DNA from 4 places in the Streptomyces sp. B15 genome. Region 3 is predicted to be linked to each of the others. Evidence: riboswitches for the same ligand, from Rfam matches in the RefSeq annotation. Region 3 holds a riboswitch; each other region holds the start of a gene.
The links. A riboswitch is a leader RNA that binds a small molecule or an ion and turns the genes downstream of it on or off. The one in region 3 is predicted to bind cobalamin.
Positions count from the first base shown of each region.

Region 1: it holds a riboswitch for cobalamin, as region 3 does, so the genes downstream of both, KBY19_RS21505 (prenyltransferase/squalene oxidase repeat-containing protein) here and KBY19_RS20885 (CbtB-domain containing protein) in region 3, are expected to answer to the same signal.
Region 2: it holds a riboswitch for cobalamin, as region 3 does, so the genes downstream of both, metE (5-methyltetrahydropteroyltriglutamate--homocysteine S-methyltransferase) here and KBY19_RS20885 (CbtB-domain containing protein) in region 3, are expected to answer to the same signal.
Region 4: it holds a riboswitch for cobalamin, as region 3 does, so the genes downstream of both, KBY19_RS32175 (hypothetical protein) here and KBY19_RS20885 (CbtB-domain containing protein) in region 3, are expected to answer to the same signal.

Region 1 covers NZ_JAGPXJ010000049.1:17-4,357, forward strand. Annotated here, with positions in the region: partial or broken gene KBY19_RS21500 (hypothetical protein) at 1-211, opposite strand, end outside; gene KBY19_RS21505 (prenyltransferase/squalene oxidase repeat-containing protein) at 337-1,677, opposite strand; cobalamin riboswitch at 1,840-1,974, opposite strand; gene KBY19_RS21510 (MBL fold metallo-hydrolase) at 2,092-3,333, opposite strand; gene KBY19_RS21515 (aldehyde dehydrogenase) at 3,494-4,341, shown strand, end outside.
Region 2 covers NZ_JAGPXJ010000105.1:3,605-7,945, forward strand. Annotated here, with positions in the region: gene KBY19_RS31320 (ATP-binding protein) at 1-406, opposite strand, end outside; gene KBY19_RS31325 (alpha-ketoglutarate-dependent dioxygenase AlkB) at 664-1,356, opposite strand; gene KBY19_RS31330 (tyrosine-protein phosphatase) at 1,490-2,299, shown strand; cobalamin riboswitch at 2,339-2,563, shown strand; gene metE (5-methyltetrahydropteroyltriglutamate--homocysteine S-methyltransferase) at 2,724-4,341, shown strand, end outside.
Region 3 covers NZ_JAGPXJ010000047.1:15,622-19,962, forward strand. Annotated here, with positions in the region: gene KBY19_RS20875 (kelch motif-containing protein) at 1-260, shown strand, start outside; gene KBY19_RS20880 (glycoside hydrolase family 6 protein) at 394-1,461, opposite strand; cobalamin riboswitch at 1,646-1,786, shown strand; gene KBY19_RS20885 (CbtB-domain containing protein) at 1,819-2,046, shown strand; gene KBY19_RS20890 (CbtA family protein) at 2,067-2,906, shown strand; gene KBY19_RS20895 (HAD-IIA family hydrolase) at 3,284-4,063, opposite strand; gene KBY19_RS20900 (Gfo/Idh/MocA family oxidoreductase) at 4,289-4,341, shown strand, end outside.
Region 4 covers NZ_JAGPXJ010000115.1:5,242-9,582, reverse strand. Annotated here, with positions in the region: gene KBY19_RS32185 (ABC transporter substrate-binding protein) at 1-709, shown strand, start outside; cobalamin riboswitch at 799-977, opposite strand; gene KBY19_RS32180 (ferric reductase-like transmembrane domain-containing protein) at 987-1,973, opposite strand; cobalamin riboswitch at 2,257-2,416, shown strand; gene KBY19_RS32175 (hypothetical protein) at 2,564-3,442, shown strand; gene KBY19_RS32170 (cysteine synthase family protein) at 3,439-4,341, shown strand, end outside.

The DNA.
Region 1 (4,341 bases), on a different contig from region 3:
CGTACGACCAGGAACCGCCCTCCTTCTGCTGCCAGAACGACCAGTAGCGGTAGCCGTTCGCCTCGGCCACGACACGGGCCTCGGCACCGGCACCCGCGCCCGTACCGGCGGCGGGGTGCTGGGGAGCAGTCGCGCTCGCCGTGGCGGCCGGGAGTGCGGCCGGCGAGGCGAGCGCCGTGACCGCCATGAGGGCGACGACCGGCAGGCGCACGCCCCGCCACCCCGCGACTGCCCCTGCCTTCGCCCCCGCCCCTGCCCTGGGCCTGGGCCTGGGCCTGGGCCTGGGCCGGGGCAGGAGCGGCTCCGGCGCGGTGGCGCCGTGCGCCGTCCGGGCCGTCACAGCTGCTGCCTCTTGCGGCGACCGCTGAGCAGGATGCCGAAGCCGGCGCCGATGGCGAGACCGACCAGGATGAAGGCCCAGACGGGGATGGTGGTGCCGTCGTCCTTCTTGTCGGAGGAGGAGTCCGCGTCGTCCGACGGCATCTTTGCGGGCTTCGGGCCGGTGTCGCCGAGGCGGGAGAGGAGATCGGTCCCGCCGAGCTTCGTGGGGTCGCCGCCGGCGGCGCGGGAGGCGAGCATGAGGGAGCTGATGGCGGCCGGGTCGTTCTTGGCCTTGTCCCACTTGTTCACGTTGTCCGCGAGCCACGTCAGGGAGGACCTGGCCGGCTTCCGGTGGCCGCCGGCCGCCAGCGCGACGACGGCGTCCGCGGTGTTCGCGTAGTCGGGCTGCTTCTTCGTGTCGCCCGGAGTCACGGAGCTGAAGTGGCCGCCGTTCTTCTTCAGCGTCGCGGCCAGATAGGCCGCGCCCGCACCCGCCGCTTGCTTGCGGCCGCCCGGAACGCCCTTCTTGTCTCCCTCGTCGGCGTCCGCGTCGGCGTCGGTGCCCGCGTCCGAGGCGCACTTCAGTGGTGTGACCGGCTTGTCCTTGGCGTCCTTGGACAGCGGTTCGGGCAGCGCGCCTTCGCCCAGCGCGGCGAGGGAGGCGGCCGCGGTGGCGTCGTCGTTCGGGGCGAGCTCGCCCTTCTTGTCCGGTTGGTAGGCGAAGGCGCCCTGCTGGCCGGGGGCGTTCTCGATGCCCTTCGCGCCGCAGGTGAGCTGGAAGGACAGCAGCGCGTCGTAGGGAGACCTGCCGCCCTGGGCGGTGGCCTTCTCCGGGTTCCGGCCCGCCGCGTGCAGGGCGCCGATGGCCAGCGAGGTCGAATTGGCGTCCGAGGCGGCGCGCGGGGCGCTGCCCCAGCCGCCGTCCTTGTTCTGGACCGAGGTCAGCCACTCCAGGGCCTCCCGCACCGCGTCGCTCCGGCCGCCGACTGCGGCGAGGGCCTGCACGGCGAGGGCGGTCGCGTTGGTGTCCGAGGGAGTGGCGTCCGGGTCGCATTTCTTGCCGGCGTCGGCGCGGTAGGCGGTGAACGAGCCGTCGGCGCACTGCTGGCCGGCCAGCCAGTCGACGGCCTTCTTCGCGGGGACGGCACCGGCGCCGTCCAGCGCCAGCAGCGCCATCGACTGCCGCCACACCCCGTCGTACTTCGGGTCGGCCGTTCCGTAGAGCCCGTCCGGCAGCTCGGACGGCTTCTCGGCGGCATGGGGCGCGGTTGCGGCGGCGGATGCCACGGGTGCGGCTGTCGCGCACAGCACGGTGGCGGCGGCGAGGACCGTGGCGCGGCGGCGGCGCGGTGACATTGCGAGTGCCTTTCGGTGACGGAAGCGGACCGCAGCCGGGCACGGCCGCCCCGCCGAGGGGGCTCGCGACTTCGCGGCCCCGCACCGCGGCGCACCGGGCTCGGCTCCGTATACCTCGACGGGCCGGTGGCCTGGTTCGGCCACAGGAGCCCACCTCCGCCCGGGTGCTCCGGCTCGCGGCCGGTCACCTGCGCGCATACGCCGGGTCGTGGAGGACGACCCGCGGCCGGCGTACGGCGACGGGGTGACGGACCGCTCACGGTTGCGGGTCAGCGCCGGATTCGCACCGGCTTCCCCCGGTCGGAGGCGTTGTCTGGCTGTCGGCCACTGTAGCCGGACGGGCCACCGGGTCGTTCCGTCGGGCCGGTCCCGCTTCGTCCGACTCCAGATCGCGGTGGCCGTGCGGCAGGGGTCTCAGCCGGTGGCGCGGTAGGTGACCGGGGTGCTGCCGGGGACGGCCTCGGCCCGGCCGAGCTTGACCAGATGGCGCAGATGGGCCTCGGCCTCGGCCACGGCGATGTTGCGGGAGCTGAACGGGATCTCCCCCCAGGGGCGGTTCCAACGCATCGTCTCGGCGAGCTGCCAGGGGGTGAGGTCGCGCTCCGAGAGCAGTGCTCTCAGACCGGAGAGGCGCTCCGCATGGTGAGCGGTGAGCTCGTCGACCCGGGCCTGCGCGTCCGTGAAGGCGTACTGGTGTGCGGGCAGCACCTCGGCGGGCCGCAGCCTGGCTATCCGTTCGAGGGAGTCGAGATAGTCGCCGAGTGGATCGGTGCTCTCGTCGCTGTCCGGGTCCTCGTACAGTCCGATGTGCGGGCTGATCGTGGGCAGCAGATGGTCCCCGGAGAACAGCCGCCCTCCCCGGCCCGGCCCACCCGGACGGCCCCGACCACCCGAGTTGCCAGGGTCGCCGGAGCCGGAGCCGGAGCGGGCCGGGTTGCCCGGGTGCTGCTCCTCCAGGTGCAGGCACACGTGCCCCGGGGTGTGTCCCGGGGTCCAGACGGCGCGCAGCCGCCGTCCCGGCAGGGCCAGCAGCTCGTTCGGCTCGATCTCGCGGTCGGGAAGTGCGGCCCGCGCACCGGGCAGTGCTCCACCCCTGCCCTCCGCGAGGGCCGTGCGCAGCGGCGCCGTATGGGTCTCGGGGGCGCCGGCCGCCGCGAGTTTCTCGGCGAGGTAGCCGAGCCACTGGCCACGGTCCGAACGGCGGGTGCGGCGCACGACGGCGGTGTCCGCCGCGTGCATGGCGATCCAGGCGCCGGACTCCTCCCGTACCCGCGCCGAGAGTCCGTGGTGGTCCGGATGGTGGTGGGTGACCAGTACGCCGTGCAGCGCTCGGACGGAGGTGCCGCAGGCGGTGAGCCCGTCGGCGAGGGTCTGCCAGGAGGTGGGGTCGTCCCAGCCGGTGTCGATCAGCACGGGCCCCGCGTCCGTCTCGATCACATGGACGAGGGTGTGGCCGAGGGGATTGTCCGGGATGGGTACGGGGATGCTCCAGATTCCGCCCCCGTGATCGGTGACCCGGGGCCCGCGCGGGGCTGCCCGCGATCCGGCGTCCACCCGCGGTCCCCCGTCGTCGACCCGCGGTCCCTCGGCGTGCACCCGCGGTCCCTCGGCCTCGCCCCCCGGCCCCTCGTCGTCGGCCTGCGGTCCGTTCGTCATGGCGACGGCTCCCCCCGGTTCGGTGCGCGGGCGTGGCGGCCTGCGGGCCGGCAGAGGCATTGTTCCCTAGAACTAGAACTGGTACTAGTTCTGATGCGCTGTCAGGAGAGTGTCAGGTGTCACACCGACGGGTGGGGCGGAGAGGGAGGGCACGGGCATGATGGACAACCCCAGCGGAACCGGCGGCGGAATCGCGTACGCCGATCACCGGCAGCTCTACATCGGCGGGACCTTCACCGACCCGGCCGGCGGCGAGGCCATCGAGGTGGTCTCGCCGCACACCGAGCAGCCCATCGGGCGTGTCCCGCACGCCTCGCGCGAGGACGTCGACCGCGCCGTACGCGCGGCACGCGAGTCCTTCGACTCCGGGGTGTGGGCGCAGCGCCCGCTGGCCGAACGGATCGAGACGGTCACCCGCATCAAGGACGCCTTCGCCGTGCGCAGCGAGGAGATCGCCAAGGTCATCAGCGCCCAGAACGGCACCCCGTACACCTCGGCCGTCATGGTCCAGTCCCTCGCCGCGATGATGGTCTGGGACACCGCGGTCAAGATCGCCGCCCACTTCCGCCACGAGGAGCGCCGGGCCGGGGTGCTCGGTCCGCTGCTGGTGCGCCGGGAGCCGGTGGGGGTGGTGGCGGCCGTGGTGCCGTGGAACGTGCCCCAGTTCACCGCCGCCGCCAAACTGGCCCCCGCGCTGCTGGCCGGCTGCTCGGCGATTTTGAAGGTCTCGCCGGAGACCCCGCTGGACGCCTATCTGCTGGCCGAGATCGCCGACGAGGCCGGGCTGCCCCCGGGTGTGCTGTCGATCCTGCCGGCCGATCGCGAGGTGAGCGAGTATCTCGTGGGGCACCCCGGCGTCGACAAGGTGTCCTTCACCGGCTCCGTGGCCGCGGGCAAGCGGGTCATGGAGGTGGCCTCCCGCAATCTGACCCGGGTCACCCTGGAGTTGGGCGGCAAGTCGGCCGCAGTCATCCTGCCCGACGCCGATCTGGAAGCGGCGGTCGCGGG
Region 2 (4,341 bases), on a different contig from region 3:
ACCGTGCGGCCGTACCGCGCGCTTCGGCCGCGGCGAGCACCCCTTGGACGCCGAGCACCCCGCAGACCAGCAGGCCCCCGGTGATCAGCACCGCCCACAGCGGCGCGCCGGGCTGTCCCGCACCGGCCCCGCCCCGCAGCACGCAGCCGACCACGACGGCGCCGATGACCGCGACCAGCCCCGAGGGGAGCACGGCGAGCCGTACCAGGCGACGGCGTACTGCGGCGTCGCCCACGCCGCCCACGCCCTCGCGTGGCCGGGCCTGCGTCCGGGGCCTGCCGTGCCGCCGCCGTGCGGGGACGTTTCTCCCGGTGGTTCCGGTCGGTGGAGCGGCCGGGGCGGCGCGGGAGACGGTGCGTGGCTCCCCGTTTCCGTTCTGCGCCGGGTGGCTCGGAGATTCGGGCATGGGTTCCTCGGAAGAGTTGAGGCAGGTGAGAGGCCGACGAGCCGCGAAGGGGCCGGCCGGGCCGGCAGGCCGCTACCGCAGAGGTGGGAGGGAGGCGTCGACCGCTGGTCACGCTAGCCCGCGGCCGCGCCCCGCCCTGGCCCTTACACCGGATTCGCCAGGGTTCGCCAGCTCCCAACGAGTGAAAGCCGACGGATTCCGCTTGACAGCCGGCGCCCGCGCAACTCGGCGCACCCCGCGCACCCTTCGCGCGCGGGTCAGTACGCCCGGACGGTGACGTTGACTCGTCCCCGCAGCCCCAGCGCGGGCGGCGCGGAGCCGGGCTCGGTACGGGGCACGCCGTGATACGCCAGCCGCGCGGGCCCGCCGAAGACGAAGGCGTCCCCGCTGCGCAGCTCCACGTCCCTCCCCCAGACTCCGTCCGGGGGGACCCCCAAGGGCCGCCCCCGCCCCTCGGTGTTCCCGAACCGGAAGACGCAGGCGTCCCCGAGGCTGAAGGAGACGACGGGCGCGGCGGAGCGCTCGTCGCTGTCCCGGTGCATGCCCATGCGCGCGCCGTCACCGTAGAAGTTCACCAGCGCGATGTCGTACGGGACGGCACACGGCACGGCGCCGAACACCGGCTCCTCGGCCACCTCGGCGGCGGCGTCCACGGCGGCCCGCGCCCACCGGCCCAACCAGTCGGGGAAGGGCTTCACCGGCTCTCCGCCACCGTCCACGACAGTGGCGGCGTAACCGTACGGATACCAGTGCCGTCCCAGGCTGACCTGCCGCACCGACATCTGCGAACCGTTGGGCATCCGTACCGTCCGCAGCCCCGCGGGCGGCACCGCCCACCGCCGGCACGCCGCGAGCAGCTCGCGCTGCGCGCCGGGCGCCAGCCGGCGGGGCAGATGCACGGCTCCCGCGGTGACCTGCACCGCAGGCGGAGGGAACAGCTCCTCGCTCACACGGCCAGCGTACGGCCTCCCACCACAGGCGGGACCGGGCGCCGGGCGGCGGAGCGCCGTCGTACAAGTCACCACGCAAGGACTGATCGCCTCAGGCATCCATGCCTTATGGTCGAACGGACGGTCGTCGCAGATGCTGGGAGCGCGCGTGAGTGTGGAGTCCGCCGATACGGTGCTGACGGGGGTACGCAACTTCCGGGACGTCGGGGGCCTGCCGACGGTGGACGGGTGCCGGGTCCGGCGCGGGGTGCTCTTCCGCAGCGGGCACCTGGCGCAGGCGACGCCCGAGGACGCCGCCTTCCTCGGCGAGCTCAAGCTGCACACCGTCTTCGACTTCCGCAACTCCGCCGACCAGGCGCTCGACGGCCCCGACATCGAACTGCCCGGCGTCCGCAACGTCAATCTGCCGCTCTCCGACCCGGCCGACGGCGCCGAGTTCTGGAAGATGGTGCGCGACGGCGAGCTGGACCAGCTCCGGGCCATCCTCGGCGACGGGCTCGCCGCCCGGCGGATGACCGACTCCTACCGCACCATGATCCGCGAGCGCACGGCCGAGCACAGCCGCATCCTGCACGCGCTCGCCGAGGACAGTGTGCCCGCGCTGATGCACTGCGCGGCCGGCAAGGACCGGGCGGGCCTGTCGATCGCCATCACGCTGCTGGCGCTCGATGTCGAGCGGGCCGCCATCGAGGAGGATTACCTCCAGTCCAACCAGCCGCACCGGCGCTACAAGGTGTACCGCAGCAGAAAGTCCAAGGCGGGGATGTCGCCGGAGGTCATGGAGCTGCTCGCCCCGCTCTTCGATGCCCGCGCCGCCTATCTGCACGCGGCCTTCGAGACCATCGACGAGACGTGGGGCGACGTGGAGACCTATTTGGCGCAGGGCCTCGGGCTCTCCCCCGCCATCCGCGCCCGGCTGAAATCCCGCCTCCTGGAGACGTAGGGCACCCCCGCCACTGGCCGCACCCGGCGCGCACCCGGCTATGCTGGCCGTGCAGCTGGTTCGCCCCGTCCGCCAGGCGGGAGGCGTCGTAAGAGGGAACCCGGTGTGAGTCCGGGACTGCCCCGCAGCGGTGAGCGGGAACGACCGCCGTCACACGCACTGGACCGAGGACCGGTCCGGGAAGCGACGGCCAGTAGATGCCCGCCGGGAGACCGGCAGGCGTGCCCGCGAGTCCGAAGACCTGCCCGCTGTCCGTACGCGTCCACCCGCGTACGGTCCTCCCGGAGACCTCGAGGGCGGGTCGGAGAGCACGCGCACCAGGCGACGGACACCAGCCACGCGTCCGTCCGCACCGTGTCGCCGCCATCCCTTCGCGTCCTCGTCCCGTTCCGGGAGCGCTGAGACACTCGCGAAGGAGAGTTGCGTGACAGCGACAGCAGCGAACCCGGGCGCCACCGCCCCGACCGCGCCGGTGCGCGCTACCGTGCACGGCTACCCCCGGCAGGGGCCGAACCGTGAACTGAAGAAGGCCGTCGAGGGATACTGGGAGGGCCGCGTCACCGCCGAGGCCCTGCACTCCACGGCCGCCGAACTGCGCCGCGCCAACTGGCGGCAGCTGGCCGACGCGGGCATCGACGAGGTGCCCACCGGGGACTTCTCGTACTACGACCACATGCTGGACACCACCGTCATGGTCGGTGCCCTCCCCGAGCGGCACCGCGCAGCGGTGGCGGCCGATCCGCTGGCCGGCTACTTCGCGATGGCCCGCGGTACCCAGGAGGCGGCGCCGCTGGAGATGACCAAGTGGTTCGACACCAACTACCACTACCTGGTGCCCGAACTGGCCCCGGACACCGTCTTCCGGGCGGACGCCGGCAAGCAGACGGCCGAGCTGGGGGAAGCCCTGGCGCTGGGCGCGGCGGCGGCCCGGCCGGTGCTCGTCGGCCCCGTCACCTATCTGCTGCTGGCCAAGCCGGCGCCCGGGGTCGCCCCCGACTTCGAACCGCTGACACTGCTGGAGCGGCTGCTGCCGGTCTACGCCGAGGTGCTCGCGGATCTGCGTGCCGCCGGTGCCCGATGGGTGCAGCTGGACGAGCCCGCGCTGGTGCAGGACCGCACCCCCGGCGAGCTGGCGGCGGCCGCGGAAGCGTACCGGGCCCTCGGCGAGCTGGCCGACCGTCCGCGGCTGCTGGTGGCCTCCTACTTCGACCGGCTCGGTGAGGCACTGCCCGTACTGGCGAAGGCGCCCGTGGACGGGCTGGCCCTCGACTTCACCGGTCCGGCCGCCGCCAACCTGGACGCGCTCGCCGCGGTCGGCGGGCTGCCCGGCAAGCGGCTGGTCGCCGGCGTCGTCGACGGCCGCAACGTGTGGATCAACGACCTCGAGCGGTCCATGGCCACCCTCGCCACCCTGCTGGGCCTCGCCGGGCAGGTCGATGTGGCGACCTCCTGCTCGCTGCTCCATGTGCCGCTGGACGCACGGGCCGAGCGCCGAATCGATCCGCAGGTCGCCCGCTGGCTGGCGTTCGCGCGCCAGAAGGCGGCCGAGGCCGCCACCCTGGCGCGCGGCCTGTCGGAGGGGACCGGCGCGATCAGCGCCGAGCTGGCCGCCAACCGGGCCGACCTGGCCTCCCGTACGGCCTCGCCGCTCACCCACGACAAGTCCGTACGGGCCCGCAGCGCCGCCGTCACCGAGGCGGACACCCGCCGCGCGCTCCCGTACCACCGGCGCACGGCGGCGCAGCGCACCCGGCTCGGTCTGCCGCCGCTGCCGACCACCACCATCGGCTCGTTCCCGCAGACGGCCGAGCTGCGCAGGGCCCGCGCCGACCTGCGGGCCGGCCGGATCGACGAGACCGCCTACGAGCAGCGGATCGCGGCGCAGATCCGGGAGGTGGTCGCCTTCCAGGAGCGTGCCGGACTCGATGTGCTGGTGCACGGCGAGGGCGAACGCAACGACATGGTGCAGTTCTTCGCCGAACAGCTCACCGGGTACCTCGCCACCCGGCACGGCTGGGTGCAGTCGTACGGCACCCGCTATG
Region 3 (4,341 bases):
AGCGGCTGCGGCTGGTGCGACCCGGCTCCTTCACACACGTGACGAACGTGGAGCAGTCGTCCGTCGCGCTGAAGATGAAGCGGTCCGCCGATGGAACGGTGACCACCACCATTCCGGACGATCCGTCCCTGGTCACGCCCGGCTGGTGGATGGTCTTCGGCGTGGACGGGGACGGCGTACCCTCGAAGGCCCAGTGGGTCCATGTGGGCATCGACCCCGACGCGGCGCACGCCCCCATCACCACGGGCGACCCGAAGTAGGGGTCCCGCCCCGTCAGGCGCGCGGGGAACTGCTCCCCCAGCCTTCGGCCGGGAGATGCCCCCACAGCCACAACGCACCCCTGGCCTGCAACGGACAGCCAGGGGCACCCCCTGGTCAGCCGCCTGTCACGGCTCACCCCTTCGTGTTGCGGGCCAGTTCCAGGGCGTAGGACGGCCACCACGTGCCCGGCGCGGGGCCGCCGCGGCACTGGCCGTCCGACTCGCCCGGCCGTTTGATCCACAGATAGGCGTCCACCTTGTCGTGTCCTGTCCGGGTGGTGGGCGCCTCGCCCAGCGCCCGGCCGGGCGGGTTGCACCAGCGCTCGTCCCCGCTGCCGCGCAGCGGCCCGTTGCCGTTCCGGCTGGTGTCGACGACGAAGTGCTTGCCGTCGACCATCGAGGACAGCCGCTTGCCGTAGGCGACGTTCGAGGCGGTGGTCTGGAAGTTGGAGACGTTCAGCGCGAACCCGTCGGCCTTGCCGATCCCCGCCCGGCGGAGGGGCTCGACCAGCGCGCCCGGGTCGCGGACCCAGTCCGGGTTTCCGGCGTCCAGGTAGACCGTCGTGCCGGGGAGCCCCTTGAGCCGGGTGACGGCGTCGTGCAGCAGCCGGTAGCGCTCCTCGCGCAGCTGGGGCGCGGCGCACGCGCCGGAGACGGTGTGGGCCAGTGCGTCCGGCTCCACGATCACCGTGGCGGTGCGCTTCCCGATGCCTGCCACGACGCCGTCCAGCCAAGCGCGGTAGGCCGCCGCGTCCTTCGCGCCGCCCTTGCTGTACTGCCCGCAGTCCCGCTGCGGCACGTTGTAGAGGACGAGCAGCGCGCCCCGGTCCGCGGCGGCCGCGGCCTTGGTGACGCGGGCGGTGTGGCCGCGGGGGTCGGCCGAGTCGATCCACTCGGCCACCGGCTGCTCGGCGATCTTCTTCAGCTGTGCGGCCCGCGCCGACTTGCCGTCCTCGGCGTAGGCACGCGCCTGCCGTGCGGCGTTCCCCGCGGGGTCGACCCAGTACGGGGCCACGGACTCGGGGCGCTGCCGCACGGTGGGACCCGCCTGCGGGTCACCGTCGTCCGCGCCGCCACCCGACGAGCAGCCGGCCAGCAACAGGGCTCCCGCCACCGCGCTCCCGGCGACGCCCCGGGCGCGGGCGCATATCGCGCGCGCGGTACGCGGGCGCCGGGCGCCGCTACTGGCGCTGCCGTACATCCACTCCCCCTCGGCTGTACTCCGGCCATCGACCGAACCGTCGGCCGGCCGCCGACCGGACCGCTGACGGGCCACAACGTCGCCCCATCGTGTCACAACGCCCGGTTCGCACGGCCGAGTTCCGCACCCGGTGCGACGGGGAGTGTGACGGGGACCTTGTTGACAGTGGTCATGACAGGCTGGGAGCCTCCGGAACGGCACACTTTCATATCGAGGCGACAGTGCTCAGGAACCCGGTGCGACTCCGGGACGGTCCCGCCACTGTGTCCGCAACCGCCCCGGCGGCCGCGGAAGTCAGGAACTGATCTGTCGCTTCTCCACCGATGGGGCGTGGAAACCCCAGGAGGAGGCACGCGGATGTCCCAGCACACCCTCGGCACGACCGTCGCACCCGAGAGCGCCGCCGCACACCCGGCGACCGTCAGGGCCCGCGACTGGCTCATCGTCGCCGCCGCCGCGATCGTCGCGCTGATCGCCCTGTACGCCGTCTTCGTCGACAACGGCAACCTCGTCTCGGCAACCGGCTCCTATCTGCACGAGTTCTCGCACGACGGCCGTCATCTGTTCGGCGCCCCCTGCCACTGACCGATCGGGGGTCGCTCGTCATGTCCGTCTCCGCACAACCAACTCCCTATCCCCTGCTGCCCCTGCTCGGCCGCGGCCTCGCGGCCGGCGGGATCGCGGGGCTGGCGTCCGGGCTGTTCTCACTGCTGCTGGCCGAGCCCTTGATGGACCGGGCCATCCGGCTGGAGGAGAAACGCTCGGCAGCCGAAGCCGCCACCGCGCACGCGGGCGCCTCCCACTCGGGGCACAGCCATGCCGCCGAGGCCGAGGAGCTCTTCAGCCGGGGCACCCAGCACCTCGGACTGGTGGTCACCGCCGTGGTGGCCGGTCTGGCGATCGGCGTGTTCTTCACGCTCGCCCACGTGTCGTCCCCCAGCCTTCGGCCGGGAGGTGCCCCCAACCGCTCGGCGCCCCGGGACGACGGCCGCGGCTGGCAGCGCTCCATGGGCCTGGCCGGCGCCGGGTTCCTCGCGCTGTCCCTGCTTCCGGCGCTGCGCTACCCCGCCAACCCGCCGGGGGTCGGCGACGGTGGCACCGTCACCGAGCGGCAGGGCCTGTGGCTGGCCGCGCTGGTCATCGGCGTACTCGGAACGGTGCTGGCACACCAGGTCCACCAGCGGCTCGGGCAGGCCGGGCACGGGCTGCCCGTGCGTCAGTCGGGCGCCGCGGCAGCCGTTGTCGCCACCTTGGCCGCGCTCTTCCTGCTGCCGGACAACCCGGACACGGTCCCGGTGCCCGCCACCTTGCTGTGGGACTTCCGGATGCTCTCGCTGGGCGGACAGGTGGTCCTGTGGGGCGTACTGGGTGCCGTCTTCGCGGCCCCGTCCCTGCGCCGGCAGCGGTCCGCCCCCCGCGAGCAGTCCGCCGCTCCCACTGCCTGACCCCGGCCGGCTGCCGCTGCGGGGGCGGCGGCCCCCGCAGCGGGACGCTTCGTGGCGGAGCCCTCCGCGGCGAGGCCGCCGGCCCGGGAGACGTCCCCCAGCAGCGGGCCGCCCCCGGCCGCACCGGACGCGCCGGAGTCCGGAGCGCACAGCCACACCACCACCATCAGCAGGACCCACCCCGCCCCGACGGCCGGCCGCCAACGGCCCGCCCCGCTGCGGACCGGCGTCGCGGGTGCGGGGACGTGCGGCATGGCGGAGACCTCCGGGGCATCGGTCCGATGCCATAGACGCTCCGCCCGGGGGTGCCGCTCCGCATCCGCAGAGCACGGCCCTCTACTCCGCACGGCGGCCCCTGCAGGGCAAGGAAGTCGTCCTCAGACCCGGTCGACGAGGTCCGCGATCGAATCGACGACGCTGGAGGGGCGGTAGGGGTACCGCTCGACCTCGTCGGGCCGGGTCAGACCCGTCAGCACCAGGAAGGTCTCCAGTCCGGCTTCCATACCCGCGCGCACATCGGTGTCCATCCGGTCACCGATCATCGCGCTGGTCTCGGAGTGCGCGCCGATCGCGTTCAGCCCGGCGCGCATCATCAGCGGGTTGGGCTTGCCGACGAAGTAGGGGTGCTGGCCCGTGGCCTTGGTGATGAGGGCGGCGACCGAGCCGGTGGCGGGCAGCGCGCCCTCGGCCGAGGGTCCGGTCTCGTCGGGGTTGGTGGCGATGAAGCGGGCACCGTCGTTGATCAGCCGGATGGCCCGGGTCAGCGCCTCGAAGCTGTAGGTGCGGGTCTCACCGAGGACCACGTAGTCGGGGTCGGCGTCGGACAGGACGTACCCGATGTCGTGCAGGGCCGTCGTCAGCCCGGCCTCCCCGATGACGTAGGCGGTGCCGCCGGGGCGCTGGTCGTCCAGGAACTGCGCGGTGGCCAGCGCGGAGGTCCAGATGTTCTCCGTCGGCACGCTCAGTCCGATACGGGACAGCCGGGCGTGCAGGTCCCGGGGGGTGTACATCGAGTTGTTGGTGAGCACCAGGAACGGCCGCCCCGACTCCTTGAGCCGCTTGATGAACGAGTCGGCGCCGGGGACGGGGATCCCCTCGTGCATCAGCACACCGTCCATGTCGGTGAGCCAGGACTCGATGGGCTTGCGCTCTGCCACGGATGGACTCCTGCCAGGTCGTGGTGGTCCGGCCGGCGGGGACGTGCGCGCGTGAGCCGAGCACGAACCGGCCGCCGCGCTCAGCGTAACGGCAGCGACCGGTGCCGGTCAGCCGAGGCGTACGCCGTCGAGTACCCGGGGCGTACGCCGTCGAGTACCCGGGGCCGGGGTACGGAGGCGGGTGCGGTGCGTGCTCCCGCCGGAAGGCTTTGCAAGGGTGGGGGCATGAACCGCATGGACACCACCGTCACGCCGCTCCGCGTCGGGCTGCTCGGCTT
Region 4 (4,341 bases), on a different contig from region 3:
CTCCGACCTGACGAGCCTGGGAACCGCGTTCGGCCGGTTCGACCTCGAGAAGTACGCCGCCCTCAAGCCCGACCTGCTGGTCAGCAACATGTTCCCGGCGCCGGACCTCTGGTACGTCCCGCCGGAGAGCAAGGAGAAGATCCAGAGGCTCGCCCCCACCATCGGCATCGACATCGCCCGCACGTCCCTGCTCGACCCGCTCAAGCGCACCGCCGAGCTGGCCGAGTCCCTCGGCGCGGACATGAGCGCGAAGAAGGTCACGGACGCCGAGGCACGCTTCGACAAAGCCGCCAAGACCCTGCGCGCCGCAGCGAAGGCCAAGGGGGGCCTCAAGGTGATGGCGATCACCGGCGACCCGGACAACCTGTACGTCGCGGTCCCCGACTCCTACAGCGACCTGCACTACTTCAAGGATCTGGGCGTGGAGTTCGTCGAGGGCAAGAAGTCCGACGAGTTCGGCTTCTGGGAGTTCCTGAGCTGGGAGAAGGCCGACAAATACCACGCCGATCTCATCATGGTCGACAACCGCTCCACCGCCCCGTCCCGCAAGAAGCTGCGGGAGAAGGCCACCTGGCGCGAACTGCCCGCGGTCGAGGCCGACCAGCTCACTCCCTGGTCGATGGAAGAGCGCTTCAGCTACGCGGGCTTCGCCCCGGTCCTGGAACGTCTTGCCGCCGCCATCGACAAGTCGAAGAGGCTCAACGCCTGACTCCTGCGCCCGCCGGCCGAGGCCGGCGGGCCGGTAGCAGGGCTGGCCCGACCGCTTGGTACCCCTTCCTCTCGCAACCCGCTATCGGTACTCGACATGACGGCTCGAACGGGCAGCCTCGGCCGCACCGCCGGCCTTCCCACCTGTCGCGGGGGCAGTGGCTCGTACGGGATGCGCTCACCGATCACAGCGGCGGAACCGCGCCGGATTCGCACCGGCTTCCTCGTTCCACCGTCACCCTGTCGGCGCTCATCATTTCCTCGGTCGGATGCCCGGATCATTCGGGCTCGGGAGCGTGCGGGCCCGTCGAGGGGGGCTCGGCCGGGCGTTCCCGGCCGCCGTCATGACCCGACGCCACCACGATCAGCAGGCCCAACACGGCGGCCACTGCGGCTGCCCGGCCTGCGGCCCGCCCCAGCCAGCCCGGCAGCGACACCCCCTCGCGCCGCCTGGGCGCGTGCAGCCGTTCGGCCCGCCGGGCGGGCCGCAGCAGACGCAACAGCAGCAGTACAGCGACGGGGAGTTGCAGTAGCCACAGAACGGTGCGCGGCCACTCGCCGTACCAGACATTGGTGCCGTACAGCAGTGTGTGCCAGACGCTGAGCACGTAGACGACGATCACGAAGCGGTGCAGCCGACGCCAGGTGTTCGCGCCGATGCGGTGCCGGACGTAGAAGAGCAGCCCGAGTGGAACCGCCAGATACAGGGCGCCCTGGCCGATCGGGATCGCGACCCGGCCGGTGCCCGAGTCGTACCAGCCGGGCACGAACGCGTCCGCGAATCCCACCCACAGCCGCTCGGCCCACGCCAACTGGGCCTCGTAGCATACGAGTTCGGCCGCGAACATCAGCGCGTGCGCAAACATCAGGGCCATCGCGGTCAGGCTCGTGGTGCGGTGCCAGCGTTCCAGGGCCTGCCGGGAGACCGGCAGCCGGGTGGGGCGCGGCCCCGACAGCAGCAGACCGAGCATGACCGTGCCCCAGGCCCACAGCAGACCCGACCAGCCGAACGCCTGGCTGAGCAGGTACATCCAGTACGTGCCGGGGTCGTCCATGAACGGCATGACCGCGACTGTCGCCGAGTCACCCGACTCCATGCGCGCGTAGAGGAATACGAAGACGGCCACCGTGACGACGACCGCCGCACTCGCGTCGGGCAGTGCCGCCCGCAGGTCGGCGCGCAAGGCGGCGCCGTCCGCCGGACGCCTGTCACGGGCGGGTGGCGAGCTCGTGCCGTCGTCCTCCGGCCTCGTCTCTGACAGCATCCTGGGCCTTCCGGGCGGTACACCGGCGGACTGTGTGCCTGTGGGGCGAACCGGAACCAGTGTCACCAAGTGGGCCGGGATTGCCGAGGCGACATCCGGCCAGAGTGATTCCGGCGCTGACCGGGCCGGCTGAGCTGCCGCGAGGTCCTCGCACCCGCCCGTGCACCGATCACATCCGGACAACCGGCGATACGCCCCCTGCCGCAGCGGCGCGGGCCACCCTAGGCTGAGGCGTGCAGTCGGTTCGTGCCATCCGTCCGACCGGATCTGGGCGGCACGACGCAAGAGGGAACCCGGTGGGAATCCGGGACTGTCCCGCAGCGGTGAGTGGGAACGAACGCCGTCAACAGCACTGGGCCCCTGGATCGGCGGGGTCGGGGAAGCGACGGCCAGTAGGTATCCGCCGGATTTTCCGGCGGGTGGGCTCACAAGTCCGAAGACCTGCCACTGCGCCCGCGCGTGAGGTGCGGGCTGTGAACGGTGACCTCGAGGACTGGGTTGGCGGTATCGACGGCTGCACGGCCTACGCTGTGCCGCGCCTCCTTCCCGGTGGTGATTCGGGGCTCGGGACCAGGAGGAGGACGTGCCCCGTGAGCGCGCGAGTTCCCGTCGTCCGCACGGTGTCCGGCGTCTGCCACGGCACGCTGGGTGAGCTGTACCAGGGCCCGCTGCGGGCGGGTTCCGAGCCGGACATCGCGGTGGTGTCCTTTCCCGTGGACCGTCACTCCTGGGTGCACTTCACCCCGGGGACGGCGGCGCCGAACCGGCTGCCCCTCGGGGAGAAGTCCGCGACAGCGGCCCGGCTCTTCCTGGAGCACTTCGGACTCACGCTGCCGCCGGGCCACTGGCGCGCCCACTCTGATCTGCGGGTGGGCGTGGGGATGGCGAGTTCCACCGCCGACATCGTGGCGACACTGCGCTGTCTGTTCCGGCTCTTCGCCCTGCCCTACGACACGGACGTGGTCCTCGGGGTCCTGGCGGCGATCGAGCGTGCCGACAGTGTCTTCCTCGACGAGTTCGCCCTCCACCTCAGCGGCCGGCACCGCGTGATCCGGCGGCTGGGCACGGACATCGGCTTCCACACCGCTCACATCACCGAGCCCGGGACGGTGGACACCGCCGCCGTCACCGACCTGCTCCTGGGGCACTACCGGCGGCACGGGGAGGAATACGGGCGCTGCCTGACCGACCTGCTCAAAGGGTTCGCCTCCGGAGACCCGGCCGCCGTCGCACGGGCGGCCACCACCAGCGCCGCCCTGTCGCAGAAAGTGCTGCCCAAGGCGACGTTCGACAGCATGCTCGCGCACCGGGAGCGGTTCGGCGCCGACGGCATCTTCGTGGCCCACACGGGCTGCCTGATCGGCTATCTGTTCCCCGACCGCCCCGACGCCGCACTCAAGTCGGAACTGTCCGCCTTCTTCCACTCGCTCGGCCACCAGTGTTCCTTCGCCCAAGGAGGCTACGGGTGATCCACCCCCACATCGCCGACGCCCTCAAGGCCCCCGATCTCGTCCGGCTCACCGACGCCCTCGTCCTGATCCGGTTCGAGTCGATGAAGATCTACTCGGCACTCGCCGCCGTCCGCCACCTCCTGGAGCGGGGCACGATCCGCCCGGGACAGACTCTGATCGACAGTTCCAGCGGTATCTACGCCTACGCCCTTGCGCTGGCCTGCCACCGCTACGGCACGCACTGCCACATCGTGGCGTCCACCACCGTGGACACCACCACCCGCGCCCAGTTGGAGATCCTCGGCGCCACCGTGGAACAGGTCAGGCCCTCGGAGAACCTCAAGCTGGACCAGGAGCTGCGGGTGCGGCGGGTGCGGGAGATCCTCGCCGACCACCCTGACTGGCACTGGATGCGCCAGTATCACGACGACATCCACTACCTCGGCTACCACGAGGTCGCCGACCGCATCACGGCCCTGTTCCCCGCGACCGCGTTGACCGTCGTCGGCGGAGTCGGTTCCGGAGCCTCGACGGGCGGCCTCGTGGAACGCCTGCGCGCCACCGACCCCTCGGTTCGGCTGGTCGGCGTTCAGCCGTTCGGCAGCGTCACCTTCGGCAGCCAGGACCACCAGGACCCGGAGGCGATCATCGCCGGCATCGGGTCGTCCATCGTCTTCGACAACGTCCGCCACCAGCTCTACGACAGCCTCCACTGGCTGGACTTCACCCATGCCATGTCCGGCACGGTCGCCCTGCTGCGTGACCACGCCGTCTTCGCCGGGCTGTCCACCGGCGCCGGATACCTCTCCGCCACGTACGAGGCACGCCGCCACCCCGACCGGCTGCACCTGGTGGTCGGCGCCGATACCGGTCACCGCTATGTCGAGCGCGTCTTCGCCCGGCACACCGAAGCCCTG